DNA from 4 places in the Exiguobacterium sp. 9-2 genome. Region 2 is predicted to be linked to each of the others. Evidence: riboswitches for the same ligand, from Rfam matches in the RefSeq annotation. Region 2 holds a riboswitch; each other region holds the start of a gene.
The links. Region 2 has a riboswitch for S-adenosylmethionine ahead of VJ374_RS12570 (methionine ABC transporter ATP-binding protein). Riboswitches for the same ligand answer to the same signal wherever they lie in the genome.

Region 1 (4,876 bases), 590 kb from region 2:
GCAATGATCCGACGGAAATAGAACAACCAAAATTGCAGGAACGGTCCGATTAAGAAAATCGAGAGGATTGTACCGAAGAAAACAGGACCACCGAGCAACCAGCCAATGCCGCATGCCGTGACCTCCATGATCGTCCGCATCAGACGAATCGACGTTCCAAATCGCTCTGCAAGTGTCAGCGTCAACCCATCGCGTGGACCGGCTCCATATCCGACAGCAACATAAAGACCTGCCCCCATGCCGATGATGAAGATGCCGAAAATCAACCAGATCGTATTCAACCAGATCGACTCAAAAGAGGGTAAGAGATGAGAATTAAGGACAAGATTCATGAAGACACCGACGAAGATCGCGTTGACGAGTGTTCCAATTTGTGGTGTGACGCGGTCTAATGTGTACTTAACGAACACGAGTAATAGACCAACGAGCAAAATAATCGTTCCGACGGACAGTGGTGTTTTCTTTTGGAGACCGAGATGCAATACATCCCACGTCGAGACACCGAGTTCAGCAGTGATCATCATCGATGAGCCGAGAGCGAGTAAAAATAAACCGAGTAGGAAGAGTCCCCACTTTAACGTAGCGCGTAATAACCAGGAAGCACGATGACGCGTCATGTCTAACACCTCATTTCTTAAAAATAATTGATTCGTTAACTGTATCATGAGGAAAGTAGAAGAAGAAAGACGAAATTTTCCGTTTTTTCCATCTTAAGAAGGAGGGGAAGGTCGAAAGAGAAACGTATACTGAAGAAAAAAGGAGATGACAGGATGAAAGCGATTCGACACCTGATTCGTTTTACATACATAGAAGCCGTCTGTTGCGTCTTTCCCGTCATGATTTTCGCAGCGCTTGCTCTTTCACGTTATCTTCCTGCTGAACCGGTCGCTCGATACGATCTCCTGTTGCTATGGTGTCTTCTCGTCCAAATCGTCTTACTTGTCACGCGTTATGAAACGCTGGAAGAGTTCAAACTGATCTTACTCTTTCACGTGATTGGTCTAGCACTTGAACTGTTCAAAGTGAACGTTGGGTCTTGGAGTTATCCGGAACAGGCTCTAACGAAAGTGGCTGGTGTTCCTTTGTATGCAGGATTCATGTATGCAAGTGTCGCAAGTTATGTCTGTCAAGCGTTCCGAAGATTTCATTTACGCTTCACAGCATTTCCACCACCTTGGCTTGCGATCAGCGTAGGCAGTCTCGTCTATCTCAACTTCTTCACACACCACTGGATCTTCGATGCACGCTGGCTATTGATGGTCCTTGTCGTCCTTGTCTTCTATAAGTCATGGGTTCATTTTACGATCGAGCAGACGATCTACCGGATGCCGCTCGTCCTGTCTTTTTTACTGATCGCGTTCTTTATTTGGATCGCTGAGAATATCGTGACGTTCTTTAAAGGGTGGGTCTATCCACATCAGGAAAGAGGATGGGAAGTCGTTGATCTCGGAAAGTTGTCTTCTTGGTTCCTGCTTGTGATCATCACGGTCCTGATCGTCATCGTCGCGAAATACAAGCAACGGGATCCGGCTGTGGAGATATATCAGCGTACATAGATAAAAAACATGACATTTCGTTTGTGATGGAGCGCTTCGATGTTCAACGTTCGTTCTAACATGTGGACGACAACTTGAGCGTGTTTGGCTCAACCAGTGACGAGACGGGAAATTATTGAAAAAAGAGTGAAACATTAGAAGTTTTAAGCCGTAGAGTAAGGTGAGAACTTATTTTTCAAGGAGGACCTTACTCATGTCATCTCAATTAAAAAAAGCAGCGAAGGAGTCGCTCAGCGGTCGTTGGGGATTTGCAGTCCTAGCTTTTCTGCTGTTTAGTATTATTCAGGGTGTTCCTAATTTATTTGGATCGGATATCGATGAGCCGTCTAGTAGTATAGATCTCGTTGTATCATTGGTGTCGATTTTATTGATTCCAGTAGGAGTCGGTTGGACATGGATTGCCATGTCGATTGCTCGTGGCGAAGAAACGAAAGTGACGGATTTGTTTGAGCCATATGGTATGTTCCTGAAAGTGGTGGGGCTGGCCATTGTTCAGTTCATCTTTATCGCGCTCTGGACGTTACTCTTAATCATCCCTGGTATCATCAAGTCATTCTCTTACTTGTTGACGTACTACATCCTTCGGGATGAGCCGTCAATCGGTATTCTCGAGGCAATTACACGCTCACGGCAACTCATGGATGGACACAAGATGGAAGCATTCTTGCTCTTCTTATCGTTTATCGGTTGGGCGTTGCTTGTCATCGTTACGCTTGGTCTTGCTGTCCTATGGGTCGGACCATACTTCAGTGTCACGCTTGCCAAATTCTACGATCGTATTCGTGGGGAGCAGGCGCCAGAGCAGACATCAGATTTCGTCGCACCATACTAATTCCGAATCCCGACACTACGTCGGGATTTTTCTTTGGAATAAATCCGATAGGAAAAGACGGTTTAATGGTTGCTTTAGTTCAATGAATTCTGTACGATGAATGCAACACATCTTATCTAGAGAAGTCGAGGGACTGGCCCGAAGACACTTCAGCAACCCCGCTATGGCGGAAGGTGCTACTTCCAGGAAGGAATACCTTCTGAAGATAAGAGCGGACAGGACAAGATACCGTCGCTCTTTTCGAACTTCGAAAAGAGCGTTTTTTTATGATAAGGGGGACGATGGAGTGGAGTATGGTTTTTGGTTACCGATTTTTGGGGGATGGCTACGTAACGTCGAGGATGAACAGATGCCAGCAACATTCGATTATGCGAAACAAGTCGCACAAACAGCTGAACGCATCGGCTTCTCGACGACGTTGATTGCGGAATTGAACTTGAACGATATCAAAGGCATCAAGGAACCGAGTCTTGAGGCATGGACAACGGCAGCGGCGATTGCTGCAACAACAGAACGCCTTGAGATCATGACAGCGGTTCGTCCCGGGTTCCATAATCCAGCGACGACGGCGAAGATGGCGGCAAACATCGATCAGTTGAGTGGAGGGCGATTTACGCTCAATGTCGTCTCAGCCTGGTGGGCAGAAGAAGCAAAACAATACAACGGTATTTTTACTGCACATGATGAGCGCTATGCCCGGACGGAAGAGTTCGTCACGGTCATGAAAGGACTATGGGCAGATGCGTCACCGTACAGCTTCTTCGGTAATCACTACACGATCGAACAGGCAGAACTCCATCCGAAACCCGTCCAGCGTCCGGGGATTAAGCTCTACGCTGGTGGAGAGAGTGAAGCCGGAAAACGGACGATCGTCGAACATTGTGATGCCTACGTCATGCATGGAGGCACTGTTGAAGAAGTAGCTCATAAAATCAATGATATGAAAGTACGCCGGGAAGCGACGGAACACGCACCGCTTGAGAGCTTCGGTCTTGCTGCCTACATCATTTGTCGGGATACGGAAGAAGAAGCGCTTCTTGAGTGGCAACGCATCACGGACGTTAAGGAAGACAGCGCCGGTTATGCCGGTTATCAAGATTTCATCAGTAAATCACAACTCGAACAACAGGTCGAACGAAATGATTATTCCGTCTCGAACCGTGGTCTGCGACCGAACTTGATCGGAACACCAGAACAGATTGCCGAACGGATTCTAGCGTTCGAAGCCGTTGGTGTCACGTTGCTCTTGTTACAATTCTCACCACAACTCGAAGAAATGGAACGCTTTGCCCGTGACGTAATGCCACTGGTCGAAGCGAAACGAAAGGTAGGTCAACAATCATGACAAAAATTCATATTCTCCACGAAAACCAAGAATGGACGGATCATCTCATCAAACGTCTCGAAGAACTCAAGTTGCCGTACGAGCAGTGGCACTTGAATGAAGGAATCGTACCGTTAGATGAACTGCCGCCAGAAGGTGTCTTTTACAGTCGTATGAGTGCGTCTTCGCATACGCGGGGGCATCGTTATGCGCCAGAGTTGACGGAAGGGGTCCTCGCTTGGTTAGAAGAGCATGACCGCACTGTCTTTAACGGAACGCGTGCGCTCCGTCTTGAAGTCAGCAAAGTCAATCAATACACAGCGTTACGTAAGGCTGGGATTCGTGTACCAAAGACAACGGCTGCTGTCGGACGTGATCAAATCGTACAAGCAGCAAAAGAAATCGGTGTTTCGTCATTTATCACGAAACATAACCGTGCCGGGAAAGGTCTCGGCGTCCAGTTATTCCATTCGATTGAAGCACTTGAAGCTTATCTCGATGGTCCGACATTCGACGAACCAGTCGATGGCATCACATTGATTCAAGAGTATATCCAAGCACCAGAACCGTACATCACGCGCTGTGAGTTCGTAGGTGGAAAGTTTGTCTACGCGGTTCGAGTCGATACATCAGAAGGTTTTGAGCTTTGCCCAGCGGATGCATGTGTGATCGAAGACTTGTTCTGCCCAGTCGGGGAAGAAGCGCCGCAAACGCCGATGAAGTTCCAAATCGTTGAAGGCTTCGATGATCCAATCATTGCAAAGTACGAAGCGTTCCTCCATGCGAACCAGATTGCGGTCGCAGGTATCGAGTTCATCAAGGATGCGTCAGGTACGATCTATACGTATGACGTCAATACGAATACGAATTACAATTCGGATGCTGAGGCAGCTGCAGGACGCTACGGCATGCTCGAACTGGCGAAGTTCCTCGGTGCAGCACTTGAAACAAGCACAGTAAAATAAGAATCGGCTCCCGCCCTGTCACCGGACGTTACAAGACCGGATGACGGGGTATTTCTATAGAAAGGGGGCGGATCTATGATTACGTGGAGAGAAGAACGACAGCTCGATATCCCGATTGAGGAAGCATGGCACTTGTTTGATCACACGCGGCTGCAACGTCTGATTCCGAACGTCGTCCAGCATGAAGTGATTGAACGAA
Region 2 (4,876 bases):
ATATCCGATTACTCGGAATTAACTGGTGAGATGGAGGACGACAAGGCATGACAGTACGTTTTATGGATGTTTTCACAGAATGGGCATCAACGTATGACGAGACAGTAACCGGACATGATCCGGAGTATAAAGAGGTTTTTCGTCGATACGATGAGATTTTGGATACAGTTGCGGATAAAGCGCAGTCGCCGGTCATTGAATTCGGAGCAGGCACAGGGAACCTGACACAACGTCTTCTGGCACGTCACGACGCCGTACTCGCCGTCGAACCAAGTCCGGAGATGCGGGCAATCCTGACGGAAAAGATTCCGTCACTTGATGTACAAGACGGTCACTTCCTCTCGTTCGAGGCGAAGGAAGCACGCAGTTTTGTTTCGACGTATGCGTTTCATCATCTAACAGATGAGGAAAAGGGAGAAGCAATCGAACTGATGGCATCACATTTACCGGCAGACGGAAAAATCGTCTACGCGGATACGATGTTCGTCTCAGAAGAGGCACGCCTGCAAACGATCCGTGAAGCACGTGCTCAAGGGTTTGATGCGTTAGCGGAAGATCTCGAACGCGAGTTTTACCCGTTGATTCCAGTCATGGAAGAATTGTTTACATCACGAGGATTCACTGTTAAATTTATACAATACAATCACTTCGTCTGGCTCGTAGAAGCCGAGAAAATGGGGGAATAAATCATGGCACTTCAAAAAATGAACGTCGAAAGCTTTAACCTGGATCATACGAAAGTCAAAGCACCTTACATCCGCGTCGCAGGATATAAAGAAGGTAAAGTGGACCAAGTCGTCAAATACGATATCCGTTTCACACAACCAAACGTTGAGCAAATGCCGATGCGTGCGATGCACACACTCGAGCACTTACTTGCTGAAAACATCCGTAACTACTCGGATGATGTCATCGATGTCTCGCCGATGGGATGCCAAACAGGTTTCTATATGGCGATGATGAACTTCGACTCGGTCGAAAAAATGAGCGAACTCGTTGAGAAGACGTTGAAAGACGTCCTCGCAGCAGAAGAGATTCCAGCGCAAAACGAAGTCCAATGTGGATTTGCGAGCGCACATGACCTCAAAGGAGCGAAGCACTATGCCGAGAAAATGCTTGCCGGTCGTGATGAATGGGACATCGTCTTCGGATGATCGCGAACAACGTCCGCGACCTCGTCGGAAACACACCACTCTACGAGATCACTTCATTCGATTTGCCTGCTGGTACGCGCATTTTGGCGAAGCTCGAATGGATGAACCCTGGGGGCAGCGTCAAAGACCGCCTTGGCATTCAACTCGTTGATGCAGCAATCGAAAACGGACATGTGACACCAGGCGGTACGATCATCGAGCCGACAGCCGGGAATACCGGCATCGGCTTGGCGCTCGCCGCTAAAAAATACGATCTCCAAGTCATCTGTGTCGTTCCGGAAAAATTCAGTCAGGAAAAGCAGACGTTGATGCGGGCACTCGGCGCAACCGTCGTCAACACGCCGACTGAACTCGATATGCAAGGGGCCATCGACCGGGCAAAAGAACTCGGTCAGGAAATTCCGAATAGTTACGTTCCGTTACAATTCGAAAACGAAGAGAACCCAGTCACGTATCAGCGGACACTCGGTCCTGAGCTGATTGCGGACTTACCGCATATCGACTGGTTCGTTGCCGGTTGTGGTTCAGGTGGTACGTTCGCCGGAACAGCGGACTTCTTAAAACAACGTCTCGGTACAAAAGCAGCAATCGTCGAACCGGAAGGCTCCGTCTTGAACGGTGGTCCAGCCGGTCCGCATAAGACAGAAGGTATCGGTACAGCGAAATGGCCAAGCCTCGTTCCGCGTGAACTCGTTGATGAGATTCATACGATTTCTGACCGTGATGCATTTGACGCGGTTCATACACTCGCTGCTCGCGAAGGATTACTCGTCGGTAGCTCAGCAGGGGCAGCGCTCGTTGCTGCGCTTGATATCGCAAAGCGTCACCCCGGCAGTACGATCGTCACCGTCTTCGCAGACAGTGCCGAACGCTATTTAAGCCAACAAATCTTTGAAAAGGTGGACGAAACTCATGCGTAAGAAGACAGCATTGATTCATGGAGGAACAGGTGTCGATCGGGCAACAGGAGCCGTTACACCACCAATCTATCAAACAAGCACATACAAGCAAGATAAAATCGGTCAACTTAAGGACGGATACGAATACTCACGGACAGCGAACCCGACACGGACGAGCATCGAACGATTGATTGCGGATCTTGAAGGCGGCGCACGTGGTTTTGCCTTCGGTTCTGGGATGGCAGCGATTCATGCCGTCTTCCACTTGCTTGAGTCTGGCGACCACATCGTCATGACAGATGATGTCTACGGTGGTACGTTCCGCTTGATGCAACGCGTCTTACCGAAGTTCAACATTCAAGTGACATTCGTCGATACGACGGACCTTGCAGCAACGGAAGCAGCGATCCAAGACAACACGAAGATCGTCTACGTCGAAACACCGACGAACCCGTTGTTGAAAGTAACGGACATCGCAGCGATCGCAACGATCGCCAAACGTCACGATCTTAAACTCGTCGTCGACAACACGTTCGCGACACCATATCATCAACAACCACTCGCGCTCGGTGCAGACATCGTCTTGCACAGTGCGACGAAATACATCGGCGGACACTCGGACGTCGTCGCTGGACTTGTCGTCGTCAAAGATGATGCGCTCGGCGAAGAGATGCACTTCATCCAAAACTCGACAGGCGGCGTGCTTGGACCGCAAGACAGCTTCTTGCTCGTCCGTGGTCTTCGTACACTCGGTATCCGGATGGATGCGATCGAAGAGACAGCCCATGATCTCGTTGCGTTCTTGCAAGCGCAAGACATCGTCTCGAACATCTTCTACCCAGGACTTGCATCGCATCCTGGTCACGACATCCAAGCGAAACAAGCGACTGGATTTGGTGGGATGATCAGCTTTGATGTCGGTTCAGCAGCGAACGCAGAAAAACTCGTCGAGGCGACACATTTCTTCACACTTGCTGAGAGTCTTGGTGCCGTCGAGAGCCTGATTTCCGTTCCGGCACGGATGACGCACGCGTCGATCCCAGCAGAACGTCGCGCAGAACTCGGCATCACGGACGGTCTCGTCCGGATTTCAGTTGGACTTGAGGATGCGGAAGATTTGAAAGAAGACTTAACGCGTGCTTTCACGTTCCTCGAAAAAGTTTCTGAAAAAACTGTTTGACAACAAAAATAACCCCTGCTAATATTCAGAATATATTCTACAAACTTAATACCGAAACTCTTATCGAGAGTGGTGGAGGGACTGGCCCGATGAAACCCGGCAACCGCGGATCTGATCCGAAGTGGTGCTAATTCCAGCAGACAAAAGTCTGGGAGATGAGAGCAAATGGTTTTGTGTACTGAAAAGTGCGCGCGTTTGCTCTAAAACGCGCGCACTTTTTTTATTTTAGGAGGGACAGTTGTGATTCGTTTACAAGACGTAGGAAAGATTTATCGCTCAAAGCGCGGAGCGGTCGAAGCCGTCGCGAATGTCGATCTGACAATCGAGCGCGGTGAAATTTTTGGAATAATCGGTTATTCCGGAGCAGGGAAATCGACCTTGATCCGATTGCTGAATATGCTTGAGGCACCGACGAGTGGTTCGATCCAAATCGATGGTGTCGAAATGACATCGCTGAAACCTAGAGAATTACGGGGCGTCCGCAAGAATGTCTCGATGGTCTTCCAGCACTTCAACTTACTTTGGTCACGAACAGTTGAAGAGAACATCATGTTCCCACTCGAACTTGGTGGCTTTCCGAAGGCACGCCGCAAGGAACGGGTCGCGGAACTGATCCAACTCGTTGGTTTGGATGGACGCGAAAAAGCCTATCCGTCGCAATTATCCGGTGGTCAAAAGCAACGTGTCGGTATCGCTCGGGCACTGGCATCGAACCCGGACGTTCTCTTATGTGACGAGGCAACAAGTGCACTCGATCCGAAAACAACGGACTCGATTCTTGAGTTACTCGTCGACATCAATGAAAAATTGAAACTGACGATCGTCTTGATCACACACGAGATGCACGTCATTCAAAAAATCTGTCACCGGGTCGCCGTCATGGAGGCCGGTAAAATCGTCGAACAAGGACCGGTCGCAGAAGTCTTCCGTCATCCGAAGCAAGCGATGACGAAGGAATTCGTCAAACAATTGACGTCGCCATCGGAAAACGAGTTGACGTTCGCGAAACTCCGCGAACGCTACCCAACCGGAAAAATCGTTCAGTTGACATTCGTCGGATCGACGGCGGAAAGTCCGATCCTCGCGGAAGTCATGAAGGATTCACCCGTCCTGTTCAATATCATCGGCGGAAACGTCGGTCAATCACAGGAAGGGGCGCTCGGTACGCTGTTCATTCAGTTAATCGGGGAAACAGAAGCAACACAAGCGGTCATCACGAAGCTTCAAGCCAGTGATGTTGAAGTGGAGGTGGATCACCGATGATTTCATTCTTTGACAACCTAGACTGGGACATGGTGTGGGAAGCGACAGGCAGTACGATCTATATGACGGCAGTCGCTGGTCTTTCGACATTCGTTCTCGGTTTGATCATTGGTTTATTATTGTTTGCGACAAATGAAGAATTGTTGTTCAAAAATCGGGCGTTTTATTCGATCTTGAGCTTGATCGTTAACGTCTTCCGTTCGATTCCGTTCATCATCTTACTGATCTTATTGATTCCATTTACGAAAGCAGTCGTCGGTTCGTTCCTCGGACCAACAGCAGCATTACCGGCACTGATTTTAGGAGCCGCACCGTTCTACGGTCGGATGGTTGAACTCGCACTTCGCGAAGTCGATAAAGGTGTCATCGAGGCAGCTGAA
Region 3 (4,876 bases), 190 kb from region 2:
TGAATTCGACGATTTCGACTTTATAGCCTTTCTTTTCGAGTTGCGGTTGAATCGCTTGTTTGACCATGTCGCTATAAGGACCGCTTGTCGCCCCAATCTTGATCGTCTTGTCTTTTTCATCAGCGCTGCTGTCTCCACATCCTGCGAGGATTCCTGCACCGAGTAAGGCTGTCGCTAAAAAGGCATATCGTTTTTTCATGATTCAACTCTCCCTTTATATGTATGATTAGCGCTTGTCTGTTTTTCGCGCTAGTTGATTGCCGAGTGCTTGAATGCTCTGGACGATGACGATGAGGACAACGATCGTCACGATCATGATGAGATTATCGTAGCGATAGTAACCGAAACGGATCGCGAGGTCACCGACACCTCCGCCGCCGACGATACCAGCCATCGCCGAGAAGCCGATCAAACTGATCGTCGTTAATGTGATGCCCTGAATGATGCCAGGGAGTGCTTCCGGTAAGAGGACACTGACGATGATCCGTAATGGTTTCGCTCCGCACGCTTCCGCTGCTTCAATCAAACCAGGTGGAATTTCACGGAGTGATGTTTCGACGAGGCGCGCGAGAAACGGAATCGCTGCGACACTGAGGCTGACGGATGCTGCCGTCGGACCAATCGTATTATCAAGCAAGAACTTCGTTAATGGAATGAGGGCAACAAGCAAGATGATGAACGGCAAGGACCGGACGATGTTGACGACGAAGTCAAGGACACGTCGGATGGCAATGTTTTGAAAGAATAAACCGCGGTCGGTGACGAACAGGAGAATCCCGAGTGGAATCCCGACGACCAATGCGAAGGCAAGTGAAATGCCAACCATCCACGCCGTCTCACCAAGTGCCTTCAACAACTCGGGTAACATCGTTTGTATACGATCAAGCCACATCCTGAATCACCTCGAGTGTATGAAGTTCCGCCGCAAGCCAGTCGAGGGCAGGTGAGATTTGATCGGAGGATCCCGTCAAGCTGACGATTAAGACACCAAAAGCGACGTCTTGGATGTAATCGACTTTTCCGTGCAGGATGCTGACCGAGATATCGTATCGACGGATGGCTTCCGACAACGTACTTTCACCGGTCTTCTCGCCCGTGAACTGCAGGCGGATGATCTTTCCCGGTGTCGCTTGCAAGATGCGTTCCGGTAGCTCGATCTGGAGTGCCGTGTCGACGTAATGTTGTGTCACCGGATGTTTGGCTTGACTGAACAAATCGTATGTAGAGGCGACTTCGACGACTTCCCCTTGCGACATGACCGCGACACGATGGCAAATTTGTTTGACGACATCGATCTCGTGCGTGATGAGGACGATCGTCAATCCGAGTCGTTCATTCAAATCTTTCAACAAATCCAAAATCTGCAGCGTCGTGACCGGATCAAGGGCAGAGGTCGCTTCGTCACATAACAAGACGGTTGGATCATTCGCGAGTGCCCGGGCAATCCCAACGCGCTGTTTCTGTCCACCGCTCAACTGACTCGGGAAGTTCGTTTCGAATCCTTCGAGTCCGACGAGTGAGACGAGTTCACGGATCCGTTCTGGAAAATCTGCTCGTTTGACGCCAGCAGCCTTCAGTGCGAAAGCAATGTTATCTGCGACATTACGCGACTGGATCAATTGGAAATGCTGAAAGATCATTCCTGTCCGCAAACGAAGTTGACGCAAATCTGCTTTTGACATCCCGCCGAGTGAGACACCGTCGACCTTGACCGTTCCTTGTGTCGGATGCTCGAGACCGTTGATCAGACGAAGCAACGTACTCTTACCGGCACCGGATTCACCGATGATCCCAAAGATTTCTCCTTTTTGAATCGTCAAATCGACATCTCGTAATGCAAAAATTGGAGTCCGGTCTCGGACGAACCGTTTCGTAATCTGTTTGAATTCAATCATCTGCTCATCTCCTCATACAAAAAAAGTCGCTTTTTCCTAGTAGCAGAGCAACCAGAAAAAAGCGACGAAAGTGTAAGATTTCGTAACTTATCTCTCAGAATGAATCCATTCTGTAGGATGTGGCACCGTTCCTGATAGGTGGTTGCCGGACGTCGTTGGGCCTAATCCCTCGGTCGCTCTCGATAAGTAGTTATGCTGTTGGGATTTACTTTAACGGAAATGATTCCCATCTGTCAAATGTTTTTTCAGAATTATTCCGCAACAGGTGTCCGGAACAGGTTGAGCGTTCCGATTCGGTCGACGGCCTCCTCTAGTCGTTCGACGTCAGCAATTAAGCTGATCCGCACGTATCCTTCGCCGTATTCACCAAAGAATGATCCAGGGGTCACGGCGACGTGTGCTTCGTCAAGCAGATGATCCGTGAAGCTTTGGGACGTGTATCCTTCCGGCACGGGGAGCCAGACGAAGAAGGAACCGCCCGGTCGTGGTCCGCTCCAACCGATTGCATCGAGTTTCGTAAACAATGCATCGCGTCGTGTTTCATATAAGCTACTTAACTCACGGACACATGTTTGGTCACTCGTCAGGGCAACGGTCGCTGCATGTTGGATCGGTGTGAAGGCACTGACGTAGAGATGTTCCTGATACGTCTCGATGCTTGAGATGACGGACGGATTTCCGATCGCGAAAGCGATTCGGAAGCCAGACATGTTGAAGCGTTTCGAGAGTGAGAACAACTCGATTCCGACATCTTTCGCCCCTTCTGTCTGCAAGAAGCTTCGTGTGGGACCATCAAAGCTGATGCCACCGTAGGCTAAATCATGGACGACACAAATATCATGGGCATCCGCGAAGGCAACTGTCTGTTCGAAGGCTTCTGCTGTCGCTGTCGCACCTGTCGGATTACTCGGGTAATTGAGGAACAACATCCGGGCGCGCTCGACATCTGTCGTATCAAGTAAATCGTAATCCGGCAGGAAGTTATTTTTCTCAAGCAGTGGAAGCGTAATCGGATAAGCACCAGCAAGTGCTGCTCCAGACAGGTAATCCGGGTACCCCGGATCCGGGACGATGACACCTTCTCCAGGATTGACGATCGTTTGTGGTAAGGCGACGATTCCGGCTTTACTACCGAGAAGAATTGCGACCTCGGTTGCCGGATCGATCGTGACGCCGAATTCGTTCGTATAAAAGCTCGCGACGGCTTGCTTTAGAAAATCATGTCCACGAAATGGTGGATATTGAAGGTTTGTTGGCTCATCGATCGCCTGTTTCAAGGCGTCGAGAATATGTACGGGCGTCGTTTGATCGGGTGTTCCTTGACCAAGGGTGATGACATCATGTCCGGCAGCTTTCACAGCGCCGATCCGGTTCGCAAGTTCAGCGAAAACGGGAGCAGGAAGCCGATCGATGGCGATGGATGGAGCGAAATGTTTCATGGATGTGTGCCTCCTTCGTAGTATTGTCGTCAAGGATAACGAATATTCAGTCAAAAGAAAAGAACTTTTTTGAAATTCAAAAAAATCGTCCAATAAACAGGTACAGATATGTGGAGCGGGAATAGAGAGTAGGGAGAGGAGTGAGGAGATGAAGCGAGCTAGCTGGAAAGAAGCAGTCGTCTATCAAGTCTATTGGCGCAGTTTTAAGGATTCGAATGGGGACGGCATCGGTGATTTGCGAGGTGTCATCGACAAGCTAGATTACATCGCATCGCTTGGTGTCGATATCGTCTGGTTAAATCCATGTTACCGTTCTCCAGACATCGATAATGGCTATGATATTGCCGATTATTACACGATCATGGACAAGGCGGGGACGATGGGCGATCTACAAGAGTTGATCACAGCGGCTCACGCACGCGGCTTAAAGATAATTCTTGATTTGGTCGTCAATCATACGAGTGACCAGCATGACTGGTTCCGTCAGTCGCGGGACCGAATCCACGACAAGGATGATTGGTACATCTGGAAAGATGGAACGAAAGAGACTCCCCCGAACAATTGGCGGTCGTACTTTGCGCCGAGCCCTTGGACGTGGAGTGAAGAGCGCGAACAATATTATTTCCATTCTTTTGCGAAAGAACAACCCGATTTGAACTGGGAACAACCGGCTGTCCGGCAAGCGATCTACGACATGATGAACTGGTGGATCGCTCAAGGGATTGACGGTTTCCGAATGGACGTCATCAACTTGATCAAAAAACGTTCACTTGAGGATGTCGTCAATCCGTTTGATCTATCGTATCTCGGAAATCAACCAGGTGTGCACGACTTCCTTCAGGAAATGCATGCGAACGTCCTTGCCGGGAAAGACTTGTTCACGGTCGGTGAGATTCCGTTCGTCGGTCCAGAAGACGGTCTGTTATATGTCAGTGAAGAACGTGAAGAACTTCGGACACTGTTTCACTTCGAAATCGCGGACGACATGGAGACGATGGATCTTTTACGTTTCAAGGAAATTCAGAAACGATGGTATGACGTCTTGTATCCGTTAGGCGTCAATTCACAGTTTCTCAACAACCACGATCATACGCGACAAGTGACCCGCTTCGGCAGTGAACGATACCGAGTCGAGAGTGCGAAACTACTCGGTTTGATGTTGCATACATTACCTGGCATTCCATACGTGTATCAAGGAGAAGAGATTGGGATGACGGGGATTCGCTTCTCGGATCCGTCGCTCTATCAAGACGTCGCCTTTCGCAATCGATACGAAGAGCGCGTCGCTGGCGGCGAGGATCCGGAGGTCGTACTCTCGTCAATGCAGTTACTCGCACGCGATAACTCCCGCACGCCGATGCAGTGGGACGGCACGCATGCGGCAGGCTTTACGAGTGGGAAACCGTGGTTAGCGGTCAATCCGAATTACACGGACATCAACGTCGCACAAGCAGAAGCCGATCCATCATCCGTACTTGCCTTCTACCGAGCATTGATTCAGATGCGAAAGGATCATCCAATCATGGTCTATGGTACGTATCG
Region 4 (4,876 bases), 1.1 Mb from region 2:
GCGATCGGTGCCCAGACCGTGATTCCGTGATTGCGAATCAGGACGGCACCGCTGTCCGCTGTGACATATGGCGCAAAAGCAGCAGCGAGTGTCGGGATGTCCGCGTGATTCGGAATGATCGGCACCGTGACCGTCGCATCTTCTTCCCAGTGACCGAGTGCCTTGATGATTTCTTGACCGGAGAAGGTGATACTTCCCTGATCGCCATATAACTCCGAAATCACATTGTTCGCAATCGTATGGACATGCAGGGAACATCCGGCGTTCGTTCGGTTGAACACTTCGACATGGAGCAATGTCTCAGCAGAAGGGCGCCCGGATTGCTCGCCGATCAATTGACCGGTCGCATCGACATGAACGAAGTCGTCAGGAGTCGTCTGCCGCTTATCTTTCCCACTTGCCGTCACAAGAAATTCAATCGGAATACCGGACGTCCGAATGGCGAGGTTACCACTCGTACCAGGGAACCAATCGCGCGCTGCAAGTTCTTGTTTGATGGCGCGTAGTTCTTCATACCGTCGCATGAATGTCATATCGTCACCTCCGATCGTGCTAAATCATGAACGATATCGTGGAACGTCTCAAAAGGTGTATAGGCGATATCATTTTCTTCACACAACGTGATCAGATAATCACGGGCATAGACACGATCCGCTTGTTTTGCGAGTTCGAAGTCCGTCACTGAGTCACCGATGACGATGATGACGTCATCGTCTTTGCATAATGTACGGGCAACGGATGTTTTACAACAGCCGCATCCATTCGTGCAATGGGCATCGCAGGCGTGTGGCCAATCGATGTGGACGAATGGACCACTGAAATCGGCAATGTTACAGTAAATCTGCTCTTGCTCGAGGAACGGTGCTAAGATCGGTTCGACGAAAAAGTCCATTCCACCGCTAACAATCGAAAAATGGATTCCTTGACGACGACTGTACTGAAGCAACTCCGAAAATCCTTCGCGAATGACAGCGCGCTCCATCAAGAAATCAAGATAGTCCGCTTTACCGTCGGACGGCAGAAGCGCGAACATCTGCCCGACACCACTTTGGATCGATAACGTCCGGTCGAGCACGCCACGTTTCAACGGTTCGAAGTCATTCACTGGCGCAAATACCTCCATGAGTGCAATGATGTTATCCTGCATCGTTACGGTACCGTCGAAGTCACAAAGAATTCGTAAGGTCATGACTTGATCCCCCAAGCGTCGAGCGCGACTCGTAATTCTTCATGTCGTGACGCAGCATTCGATAGGGATTCATTTGCGAGTGCCGCATCAAGTGCTTGACGAAAAGCGATAACACCAGCCGCAGCACCTTGCGGATGACCATGTACGCCACCACCAGCGTTGATGACGGAATCGATCCCGAAGTCGCGTACGAGTTGAGCAACGAGTCCTGGGTGAATACCGGCTGAAGGGACAGGGAAAATCGCTTTCGTCTGACCGAGGCGAGTCGCTTCAACCGCGATGCCGCGGGCGACGTCCTTCGGAAGAGCGACATTGCCGTAAGGTGACGGGAATAGTGTTAAGTCTGCACCAGCAACGCGCGGTAATGTGCCAAGTAAGACAGGCGCTGCAACACCGTGGTTCGGGCTAGCAATCAATGCACCGCTGTAAGCCGGATGATTGAAAATGGGAACGTTGATCTCCGGATCACTTGCCAATTCACGTAAGACGTCGAGTCCGTATGTGAAGGTATTCAACAAGAAAGCAGTTGCTCCAGCGTCAATCAATCGTTTGGCTTGATCCTTGAGCGTAAAGACGGGACCACTAAGTGTGATCGCATACAACGCACGTTTACCGGTCCGGTGGAAATGAGCATCGATAACCTCACGTCCTATCCGTGCCCGATCAATCGTCGGTGTCAACGGATTGTCATATAGGATCTCATCGTCCTTGACGAGATCGATCCCACCAGCAAGTTGTCCTTCGAGTTGATCACGAAGGAACGATAAATCGCGTCCGATGACCCCTTTGAAGATGCTCATTAACAGTGGACGATCTTCGACACCAATCAAGGAACGAACCCCTTGGATCCCGAACTTCGCACCTGGAAAATCCGACGTGAATGTATCGGGTAGTAGCAGTTCTGTTAATTTGATTTCACCGTCGAGTGAGAGTTTCCCGAAGACGGTCGTCAAGATCGCAGAAAAGTCGCGCGATACATTGTGTTCCGGGTAACGAATCGTGATATAGCCTTTCCCGTCGCGCTCTTCCGTATGTACGACTTCTCCTTTGAATGAGGCGAGTTGTTGTTGCTCAAGATGATTCAGCTCCGTCCAGGAACCAACCGTCAGACCAAGCGCGAGTTGTTCGGCGCGTTGCTCCAGTCGATCGCGGGCGGTCAATTGATAAGTAGCTGTGATGTAAGCCATGTCTTTCCTCCTTCAATAAAAAAATGGTCTCTTGTCAGCGACAAGAGACCATGAATGATTCGAACGTGGACTCTTATCTGTCAGCTTAGTAGCTGCAAGAATTAGCACCGTGCCAAAAGGTCGGTTGCTGCGACATCGTAGGGCTTGTCCCTCCGTCTGCTCTTGATAAGAATTGGATGAAATTGTGAAATCTAATTGCAATTTTTACATGAGAGTCACGACTTGTCAAACTATTTTTAGAAAATTTATTTTTTTTGAAAATACTCTTTCTATATATGGAGCGAAAACGATATCCGTTTCTGCTTGATTTCGATTTGACAGCAGGGAAGAGGATTGCGTAAGATTCAAATCAATATCACACACGACAACTACATACGACTCTTATCGCGAGTTGGCAGAGGGAATTGGCCCGATGACGCCGCAGCAACCGACCACTTGGCACGGTGCTACATCCAACAGACGTTTCGTCTGAGAGATAAGAGGACGCAGTGACTTTCCTGCGCCTCTTTTCGATGACGAAAAGAGGCGCTTTTTCGTGTATCACACAGGGGGAACTGAGATGACATACAAAGCATTTACAGAACAGGACGCGATCGAACGGGTCCGCTCACTAGGACTGATCGGCGACGGAGCCGTCGAAGCAGAAGAGATTGGCGACGGCAATCTCAACCTTGTCTTTCGAATTCGAGAAGGTGAACATCGATTGATTCTAAAACAAGCACTTCCGTACGCGAAAGTCGTCGGTGAAAGCTGGCCACTATCACTCGAGCGGGCGTGGATCGAGCAATCCGCACTCCGTGAATTCGCCCGGCATGCCGTGCCGTTCGTACCGCGTGTCTTTCATGCTAGTCACGACGAGGCGTATACGGTCATGGAAGATCTTTCACATCTGACAATCGTTCGAAGCGGTTTACTCGCAGGTGAACAGTATCCGTTGCTTGCGGAACATATTGGTTCTTATCTCGCTCGGACTTTATTCCATACATCGGACTTTGCGCTTGGTCCGGTTGAAAAAAAACGTGTCGCCCGAACGTACTACAATCCGGACTTGTGCGACATCACGGAAAAATTAATCTTCACGGATCCGTTCCATGACGCGGAGACGAACGAGATTGAAGCCGGGCTTGAAGAAGAGGTGGCACGTCTATGGGCGGACGATGAGTTGAAACGCGAAGTCGCAAAACTCGAAGCGCTTTTCATCACGAAAGGAGATGCGTTGCTACACGGCGATCTACATACAGGAAGCATCTTTGCTTCGGCAACGGAAACGAAAGTCATCGATCCAGAATTCGCCTTTTATGGTCCATTCGGATTTGATGTCGGACAGTTCATCGCCCACTTATTCTTTGCAGCATACCCGGATTATTCAGCACTTCGTGATGCCCGGATTCGCGACATCGATACGTTCTGGCTGACGTTCGCTTCGACGTTCCGCGCCTTATGGGAACGCGAAGCCGTCGAACCATTCCGGACATCGGGACTCGTCGACGATGTACTGAGCACGATCTTGCAGGATGCCCTTGGCTTTGCCGGTTGCGAACTGATTCGTCGGACGATCGGACTCGCACCAGTCGCTGATTTAGAAACGATTAGTTCTATGACGGAACGACTAGAACGAAAACAACATGCTTTACGTTTAGGATCGGCGTTAATCAAACGTCGGACCGAATGCCGGACATTTGATGATTTACGAAACTTCGACGTAACGGAGGAACTTAGCCGATGAGTACATTCGTTCAAAGTATTCGTTATGAAGATCGTGCCTTGACGATTCTCGATCAGACACGTCTACCGCAGGAAGAACACTATGAAGTCATTACCGATCTTGCACAAGCGGTCGAAGCGATTAAACAACTGCGCGTCCGAGGGGCGCCTGCGATCAGTTTATTTGGCGGATTCGTACTCGTTCAAGAGGCGTACCGGTTTGAAGCAGAACTGTCGATCTATAAGCAGACTTTGCTTGAGACATCAGCGACGTTACTCGCGACACGACCGACGGCTGTTAACTTACGAAATGTCCTTGATCAATTGAATCCAATCATTCAAGACGGGACGTCGGTAGAAGAGATCCGCGAACGGCTCGAGCAGCGGACGATTGCCTTATACGATCAGGATGCGCAGACGTCACGTCAAATCGGGATTCATGCACTTGAATTGTTCCAGTCAGGTAACCGTATCCTAACGATCTGTAATGCTGGATCGATTGCGACCGCTGCTTATGGAACAGCACTTGCGCCGTTCTATATCGCAAAAGAACGCGGCATTGAATTATCTGTTTTTGCGAGTGAGACGCGACCATTACTGCAGGGAGCACGACTGACGACATGGGAGCTACAACGTGCCGGCATCGATGTCACGCTAATTACAGATAACATGGTCGCCCATACGCTGAAAGAAAAACAGATCGATGCAATCATCGTCGGGGCGGACCGGATTACACGCAACGGAGATACGGCGAATAAGATCGGAACGTTCCAACTAGCATTACTCGCTCAAGCTT

Region 1: linked by a shared signal. The riboswitch ahead of VJ374_RS15560 (LLM class flavin-dependent oxidoreductase) and the one ahead of VJ374_RS12570 (methionine ABC transporter ATP-binding protein) in region 2 are both predicted to bind S-adenosylmethionine.
Region 3: linked by a shared signal. The riboswitch ahead of VJ374_RS13540 (methionine ABC transporter ATP-binding protein) and the one ahead of VJ374_RS12570 (methionine ABC transporter ATP-binding protein) in region 2 are both predicted to bind S-adenosylmethionine.
Region 4: linked by a shared signal. The riboswitch ahead of mtnK (S-methyl-5-thioribose kinase) and the one ahead of VJ374_RS12570 (methionine ABC transporter ATP-binding protein) in region 2 are both predicted to bind S-adenosylmethionine.

The regions. Positions count from the first base shown of each region.
Region 1 is NZ_CP142850.1:2,979,302-2,984,177, reverse strand. It holds gene VJ374_RS15575 (YczE/YyaS/YitT family protein) at 1-617, opposite strand, end outside; gene VJ374_RS15570 (DUF817 domain-containing protein) at 771-1,556, shown strand; gene VJ374_RS15565 (DUF975 family protein) at 1,750-2,388, shown strand; SAM riboswitch class I at 2,498-2,600, shown strand; gene VJ374_RS15560 (LLM class flavin-dependent oxidoreductase) at 2,675-3,733, shown strand; gene VJ374_RS15555 (ATP-grasp domain-containing protein) at 3,730-4,677, shown strand; gene VJ374_RS15550 (SRPBCC family protein) at 4,753-4,876, shown strand, end outside.
Region 2 is NZ_CP142850.1:2,393,080-2,397,955, reverse strand. It holds gene VJ374_RS12590 (class I SAM-dependent methyltransferase) at 48-686, shown strand; gene VJ374_RS12585 (S-ribosylhomocysteine lyase) at 690-1,154, shown strand; gene VJ374_RS12580 (PLP-dependent cysteine synthase family protein) at 1,151-2,074, shown strand; gene VJ374_RS12575 (bifunctional cystathionine gamma-lyase/homocysteine desulfhydrase) at 2,067-3,233, shown strand; SAM riboswitch class I at 3,291-3,395, shown strand; gene VJ374_RS12570 (methionine ABC transporter ATP-binding protein) at 3,474-4,496, shown strand; gene VJ374_RS12565 (methionine ABC transporter permease) at 4,493-4,876, shown strand, end outside.
Region 3 is NZ_CP142850.1:2,582,468-2,587,343, reverse strand. It holds gene VJ374_RS13550 (MetQ/NlpA family ABC transporter substrate-binding protein) at 1-199, opposite strand, end outside; gene VJ374_RS13545 (methionine ABC transporter permease) at 227-892, opposite strand; gene VJ374_RS13540 (methionine ABC transporter ATP-binding protein) at 882-1,895, opposite strand; SAM riboswitch class I at 1,980-2,084, opposite strand; gene VJ374_RS13535 (aminotransferase class I/II-fold pyridoxal phosphate-dependent enzyme) at 2,147-3,334, opposite strand; gene VJ374_RS13530 (alpha-glucosidase) at 3,483-4,876, shown strand, end outside.
Region 4 is NZ_CP142850.1:434,097-438,972, forward strand. It holds gene VJ374_RS02345 (methylthioribulose 1-phosphate dehydratase) at 1-533, opposite strand, end outside; gene VJ374_RS02350 (2-hydroxy-3-keto-5-methylthiopentenyl-1-phosphate phosphatase) at 530-1,189, opposite strand; gene VJ374_RS02355 (2,3-diketo-5-methylthiopentyl-1-phosphate enolase) at 1,186-2,376, opposite strand; SAM riboswitch class I at 2,447-2,548, opposite strand; SAM riboswitch class I at 2,755-2,858, shown strand; gene mtnK (S-methyl-5-thioribose kinase) at 2,936-4,102, shown strand; gene mtnA (S-methyl-5-thioribose-1-phosphate isomerase) at 4,099-4,876, shown strand, end outside.